Regions from separate parts of the Arthrobacter globiformis genome, predicted to be linked through region 1. Evidence: riboswitches for the same ligand, from Rfam matches in the RefSeq annotation. Region 1 holds a riboswitch; the other holds the start of a gene.
The links. A riboswitch is a leader RNA that binds a small molecule or an ion and turns the genes downstream of it on or off. The one in region 1 is predicted to bind thiamine pyrophosphate.
Positions count from the first base shown of each region.

Region 2: linked by a shared signal. The riboswitch ahead of thiO (glycine oxidase ThiO) and the one ahead of thiD (bifunctional hydroxymethylpyrimidine kinase/phosphomethylpyrimidine kinase) in region 1 are both predicted to bind thiamine pyrophosphate.

Region 1 is NZ_JAUSXI010000001.1:3,474,978-3,478,455, reverse strand. It holds gene QFZ33_RS16110 (Rne/Rng family ribonuclease) at 1-1,944, shown strand, start outside; TPP riboswitch at 2,164-2,260, shown strand; gene thiD (bifunctional hydroxymethylpyrimidine kinase/phosphomethylpyrimidine kinase) at 2,243-3,478, shown strand, end outside.
Region 2 is NZ_JAUSXI010000001.1:3,912,389-3,915,866, reverse strand. It holds gene QFZ33_RS18160 (ferritin-like fold-containing protein) at 1-458, shown strand, start outside; gene thiE (thiamine phosphate synthase) at 496-1,197, opposite strand; TPP riboswitch at 1,225-1,345, shown strand; gene thiO (glycine oxidase ThiO) at 1,337-2,611, shown strand; gene thiS (sulfur carrier protein ThiS) at 2,689-2,925, shown strand; gene QFZ33_RS18140 (thiazole synthase) at 2,943-3,478, shown strand, end outside.

The sequences.
Region 1 (3,478 bases):
GGCCGCAACGCCGTGCTGTACGCCGGCGAAGTGAACTGGGAAGCCGTCAACCTCGAAGGCAAGCAGCGCCGCATCGAGAACGCGCTGAAGTCCGGCGACTCCGTCCTGGTCCAGGTCACCAAGGATCCGGTGGGCCACAAGGGTGCGCGGCTGACCAGCCAAATCTCCCTGCCCGGCCGTTACCTCGTGTACGTCCCCGGCGGGTCCATGACCGGCATCTCCCGAAAGCTGCCCGACGTCGAACGCAATCGCCTGAAGCGAATCCTCAAGGACCGCCTCCCCGAGGATGCCGGCGTTATTGTGCGCACTGCCGCCGAGGGGGCCTCCGAGGAGGAACTGACCCACGACATCAACCGTCTCCGTGCCCAGTGGGAGGGGATTGACAGCCAGGCGAAGTCCACAAAGGTCCTCGCCCCCGAACTCCTCTACGGCGAACCGGACCTGACCATCAAGGTTGTGCGCGACGTCTTCAATGAGGACTTCTCCAAGCTGATCGTCTCCGGCGACGAAGCGTGGGACACCATCGAGGCTTACGTCACCTACGTTGCCCCGGACCTGGTGGGCCGGCTCGAAAAGTGGACCAAGGACGAGGACATCTTCTCCGCCTGGCGCATCGACGAGCAGATTCATAAGGCGCTCGACCGTAAGGTCTTCCTGCCGTCCGGCGGCTCGCTGGTCATTGACCGGACCGAGGCCATGACGGTGGTTGACGTCAACACAGGCAAGTTCACCGGCAGCGGCGGCAACCTTGAAGAGACCGTCACCAAGAACAACCTTGAAGCAGCCGAGGAAGTTGTCCGCCAGCTGCGCCTGCGCGACATCGGCGGCATCATCGTCATCGACTTCATCGACATGGTGCTGGAGTCTAACCGCGACCTGGTCCTGCGCCGCATGGTGGAATGCCTGGGCCGCGACCGGACCAAGCACCAGGTGGCCGAAGTGACCTCCCTGGGACTGGTGCAGATGACGCGCAAGCGTATGGGCACCGGCCTACTGGAAGTCTTCGGCGAGCAGTGTGAGGCATGTGCGGGCCGGGGCGTCGTCACCCATGACGAGCCGGTAGAGCACCGACGCGCCAACACCGTGGCCGCTGAACACCACGTGCACCGTGCCGAGGTCCAGCCGCCGGCCCGTACAGAGCGGAAGCGCCGCCGGGGCAAGGGCGGACAGCCGTCTGCCGAGACTGCTCCGGCCGCCCCTGCAGCACTGCACCACCCCGAACCGTCGGAGGCGGAGCGCCACGCCAAGGCTGAGGCCACCCGCGCTGCCCTCGCCAACATCGCCGCAGCGGCCCACGCCGCACACCTGCATGAGGAAGAAGCAGCGCACAGTGCCGCAGCGTCGGGTGAGGCCGCCCGGCCCGCCGCACCCGCTGCCGCCGCGCCGGAAAGCCCCGTGGTGCACCGCGCTCCGGAAACGGAAAGCGTCTCCGGACGGCCCGGAGCAGTGCTCACCTTCGGCGGCGAGAAAGTGATTCTTCCGTTTGTCGATCACAGCGAGGAACCGGTCAAGGATGCGCCGTCCCTGACGCTGGACCGCCTGGAGGAAGCCTTCGCGCACCTCGGCGCTCCGGTTGCCCCCGCCGAAGAGGAGGAGGCCAAGGACGAGGCTCCCGCGCCGGTCCGCACAGAAGCCCAGCACCCGGAGGGTCAGCGGGCCGAAAGCCAGTCCGCGGGTAAGTCTGCGGCACGGCAGCCGGTGGAAAGCCCCGCAGCCCCGTCCCGCAGCCGCCGTCCGCGCCGAAACCGCAGTGCCAGCCGCGCCCAGGGTACAGCCAACGAGACATCCGTGGAACACCACGAGTTTGCTCCGGCTGCCGCCGCCGGGCACTCGCACGAGGCCAAGGCACCCGAAGCAGGCAATGCGCAGACGCCCAAGGCGGCTCCGCAGCCGGCCAGCGAACCGATCATTCTGGGGGTCGGGGTACCCGCCTCAGAACTGTAGGACAAGCGGACTCTGAGCTCCCCGGACTCCGGGGTGACTGACTTCCGAGCCCACCAGTAAAAGGTCCGGCACCGCGGCTGCGGTGCCGGACCTTCCTGGTTCCGGGCATTCGTCAGCCGGCAAAGGGCAGAAGGCAGAGAGCAGGGGTCAACGGCGCCCGCGGAAGCCTGTCGTAAACGCCAAATTTGGCGCCGCGCGCCGAACGAACCGCTAGGCTGGAGGACTGACACGGGGTGCCGCGCAAGGGCCGGCTGAGATCCAAACCCGTTGAACCTGTCCGGTTAGCACCGGCGAAGGGATGTCTTCCTTGTCATCTGCATCACTCCTGCCCGCACCCGCGGCCGCCGACAAGTCGCTTCTGGAAACCGTTGGGCCGGCCATTCAGACCTCCCGCGACGTTCCCCGGGTCCTGGCCATCGCAGGCTCGGATCCTTCCGGCGGCGCAGGCATCCAGGCCGATCTGAAAAGCATTGCGGCCCACGGCGGCTACGGAATGGCTGCAATAACGGCCCTCACTGCGCAGAACACCACCGGCGTGTGCGGCGTGCACGTTCCGCCGGCTTCCTTCCTGTCAGCGCAACTGGACGCTGTCAGCGACGACATCCACGTGGACGCCGTGAAGATCGGCATGCTGGGCGATGAACGTGTTATCGCAGCCGTCCGCGGCTGGCTAGAAAAGGTAAGGCCCGGCGTCGTGGTTCTCGATCCGGTGATGGTGGCTACCAGCGGTGACCGCCTCCTCCAGGAGTCTGCAGAGGCAGCCCTCCGGAAACTGCTGTCTCTGGCGCACCTGATCACCCCGAACCTGCCCGAATTGGCCATGCTGCTCGGGGAACCGGAGGCCGCGGACTGGGCCGCCGCCCTTGACCAGGGCAGGCGGCTCGCGGACCGGACCGGTGCCACGGTCCTCGTCAAAGGCGGGCACCTGAAGGGCTCAACCTGCCCGGACGCCCTCGTGAACACGGCCGGGCTGCTGTCGGCGGAGGTGGTGGAGGTTGCGGGCGACCGGATCAGCACGCGGAACAGCCACGGCACCGGATGCTCGCTCTCCTCGGCCATGGCCACGGCACAGGCGCGGCTGGGCGACTGGGAAGCGTCACTGCGGGTGGTCAAGCCCTGGCTGGCCGGAGCCCTCCGCACCTCCGGGCAGCTCGAGGTGGGCGCCGGCAACGGACCGATCAACCACTTCCACCACGTGACCCAGCCCGAGGGCAGGGGCGGGTTCGCGGAACTGCTGCGCGCCGAGACCGTTGCCGACCTGGAAGACATCTATGGCCTGGGCTTCATCCGTGGGCTTGCCGACGGCACCCTCGCGGAGAAGGAATTCGCGTACTACCTGGCACAGGACGCCATATACCTCAACGGCTACTCCCGGGTCCTGGCCAGGGCCAGTGCGCTCGCGCCAACCGAGTCCGAGCAGCTGTTCTGGGCGCGCTCCGCCCAGCAATGCCTGGAAGTTGAATCGGAACTGCACCGCAACTGGCTCAGCACGCGCATCGTGCAGCCGGGGCTGGGCCCGGTCACGAAGGCTTAC
Region 2 (3,478 bases), 440 kb from region 1:
CGATGCTGCCATTCCAGTCCGCCGTGGACCACTTTCACGAGCGGACCCGCCCGGCGGACTGGTACGAATCCCTGATGAAGGCCTACGTGGTGGACACGGTCTCCGCCGATTTCTGCCGGGCCGTGGCCCGGTTTGTGGATGCCGGAACCCGTGACCTCATCCAGCAGATCCAGTCGTCGGAAGAGGCCACGGCCGTGCTTCGGGAACGGCTCAGTGGGGCGCTGGCGGACGACCCCCGGCTCGCGTCCAGGCTGGCGCTGTGGGGCCGCCGCCTCCTCGGCGAAGCGATCACGCAGGCCCAGCGCGTGGGCCACGACCACGCCTTCCTGAGCGAGCTGTTCGTCGAGTCGGAGCCCGGTGCCACGGACGCCACCGCACGCGAGCTGGTGCGGGGCATCACCGCCGAAGTCGCGGAGAACCATTCCCGGCGGATGGTCCAGCTGGGCCTGAGCGGGTAGCTCCAGGACTCGCCGCCCGCGGATCGGGCCGTCTCGGTTACGAGACGGCGGCCGGGTACGTTGCGTCGAGGGCATCGAGCAGTTCCGCCGCGGCTGCTGCCGGGTCTGACGCCTCGGTGATCGCCCGCACGACGACGATGCGGCTGGCTCCGGCCGCCAGGACCTGCTCCAAGTTCGTGCGGTCGATCCCGCCGATCGCGAACCAGGGCAGCAGCAGGCCGCCAACCCGTTCCTCGTTTGCGGCGCGAACGGCCTCCGCCGCGTAGCGCACCAGGTCGAGCCCGACGGCGGCGCGCCCGGGCTTGGTGGGGGTGGCCCACAGCGGGCCCACGCAGAAATAGTCCAGGCCACTGCGCCCGTGGGCAGCGCCGATGGCTGCATCCACCTGGTCCGTGCTGTGGGTGGACAGCCCGATCACCGTTGAATCGTGCAGCAGCTTCCGGGCGGCGCGGAGCGGCAGGTCCTTCTGGCCGACGTGGAACACCGGTGCACCGGCGATGGACGCGATGTCGGCGCGGTCATTCACGGCCCACAGCCGGCCGTGTCTGCGGGCGGCGGCATGCACTACTTCCAGCAGCTCGAGTTCCTCGGCCGCCTCGATGCTCTTGTCCCGCAGCTGGATGATGTCCACGCCGCCGGCGAACGCCGCGTCCACGAAGTCCGCAAAGTCCCCGCGGTCCTTGCGGGCGTCGGTGCAGAGGTACAGGCGGGCGGCGGTGTGGGCAGAGTGCACGGTCATGGCAACCACCTTAGTTCCTCTAAACTGGGCAGGTACCGCGGGAGCCCGTTGCTGCTGTCATAAAGACGCAGGGCTGAGAGGGCGTCAGAGCCGACCGCTTGACCTGATCCGGTTAGTACCGGCGTAGGGAAGGAATTCCATGAACCCTGAAACCAGCGGCGACGAATGCTCCGCGGGAGCCTTGGAGCCCGGCGCACTTGAGGCAGATGTAGCCGTCATTGGCGGCGGCGTGGTTGGCCACGGCATCGCCTGGGAGGCACGGCGCTCCGGCCGGTCGGTGGTGCTCATCGATGAAGCCCCGGGCAGCGGTGCAAGCTGGGCTGCGGCCGGCATGCTCGCCCCGGTCAGCGAACTGCATTACCAGGAGGAAGGGCTCCTGGAACTGATGCTGGAATCCTCCGCCAGATGGCCGGAGTTTGCGGCCACGCTCACAGCCGGCGAGGACGCCGGTTACCTGACGACGCCGACCCTGGCGGTGGGTGCCGATCCGGCCGACCGCCGGGCCCTGATGGACCTGCGGGACGTGCAGCGGGCCTACGGCCTGAACGTTGAACCGCTGACCATCCGGGAGGCACGTTCCCGGGAGCCGCTGCTCAGCCCCGCGATCTCCTGCGCCCTGGACATCCCGGCGGACCACCAGGTGGATCCGCGGAAGCTCGTCCGGGCGGTTGCTGCCGAGCTGGCCTGCCATGGCCAGGAGATCGCGGCAGCGGAGGGATACGCGGTGCGGGAGCACGCCGCCGGCCTGCTCTGGGACGGCGCGCGGGTCTGCGGGGTCCGGCTGGCCGGCGGGGGAACCGTCAGGGCGGCCGAGACGGTGGTGGCCAACGGCCTGGCCGCGGCGCACCTGCAGAACCTCCCGGAAGGCCTGCAGCTGCCGCTGCGCCCGGTTTACGGAGACATCCTCAGGCTCAGAGTCCCCGCACACCTGCAGCCCCTGCTCACCGCAACGGTGCGGGGCATGGTGCGGGGAGTGCCGGTGTACGTGGTGCCCCGCGGGGACGGCACGGTGGTGATCGGCGCCACCCAGCGTGAGGACGGTGTGCCGGGCACCAGCGCCGGGGGTGTCTACCAACTGCTGCGCGACGCCCAGGCACTGCTGCCGGCAGTCGCCGAACTCGAGCTGCTCGAAGCCACCGCCCGGGCACGGCCCGGCACGCCGGACAACGCCCCGCTGCTGGGCCGGGTGCCGGCCGGCGGGCAAGGTGCGGGCACGGACGTGGCGGGCCTCATCATCGCCACCGGCTTCTTCCGCCACGGCGTCCTGCTGACCCCGGCCGCCGCGGCGATCTGCCGCCAGCTCATGGACGGCAACACCGATCCGCGCTGGGCCGCCTTCCGGCCGGGCCGGTTTTCACCAGGGCTTCCGGGCCCACTGGGATCTGCCGCTGTTCTCAGCCCCGTCCCCGGCTAATCACCCCAAGGGACACCGCAAGCAGCGGGCACTGTCACGTTGACCCGCGTCACATCTGACCAGAACAAGGAACCAGCATGAACATCACACTGAACGGCGTTGAACAGGAAGTAAGCGAGGGCGCCTCCGTCACCTCACTCGTCAGCCAGGTCACGGGGCGCCAACTGGCCGCCAGCGGGCAGGCCGCCGACGGCCAGCGGCTGGGTGTGGCGGTGGCCCGCAACTCGGCCGTCGTGCCGCGCAGCCAGTGGTACGCCACCGCCCTCGCCGACGGCGACGAGATCGAACTTGTCACGGCAGTCCAGGGAGGATGAAGACGATGGCAGAAACAATGATTGAAACAACAGACAGCCTGGTCATTGACGGGGTGGAGCTGACTTCGCGGCTCATCATGGGCACCGGAGGCGCTCCAAGCCTGGACGGTCTCGGCGCAGCGCTGCTCGCGTCCGGCACCCAGCTGACCACAGTTGCGATGCGGCGCTACTCGCCTGCCGAAACCGGCTCGCTGTTCCAGCTGCTGGTGGACCACAAAATCCGCGTGCTTCCCAACACCGCCGGCTGCTTCACGGCCCGGGACGCTGTCATGACGGCGGAGCTGGCCCGTGAAGCGTTGGAGACCGATTGGGTCAAGCTCGAAGTCATAGCCGATGAGCACACGCTCCTGCCTGATGCCGTGGAGCTGGTGGACGCCACCGAGCAGCTGGTCAACCGGGGCTTCAAGGTCTTCGCCTACACCAATGACGATCCCGTTTTGGCGCTTCGGCTGGAGACCCTGGGTGCATCGGCCGTCATGCCGCTGGGAGCGCCGATCGGCACGGGCCTGGGCATCCTCAATCCGCACAACATCGAGCTGATCGTGTCACGGGC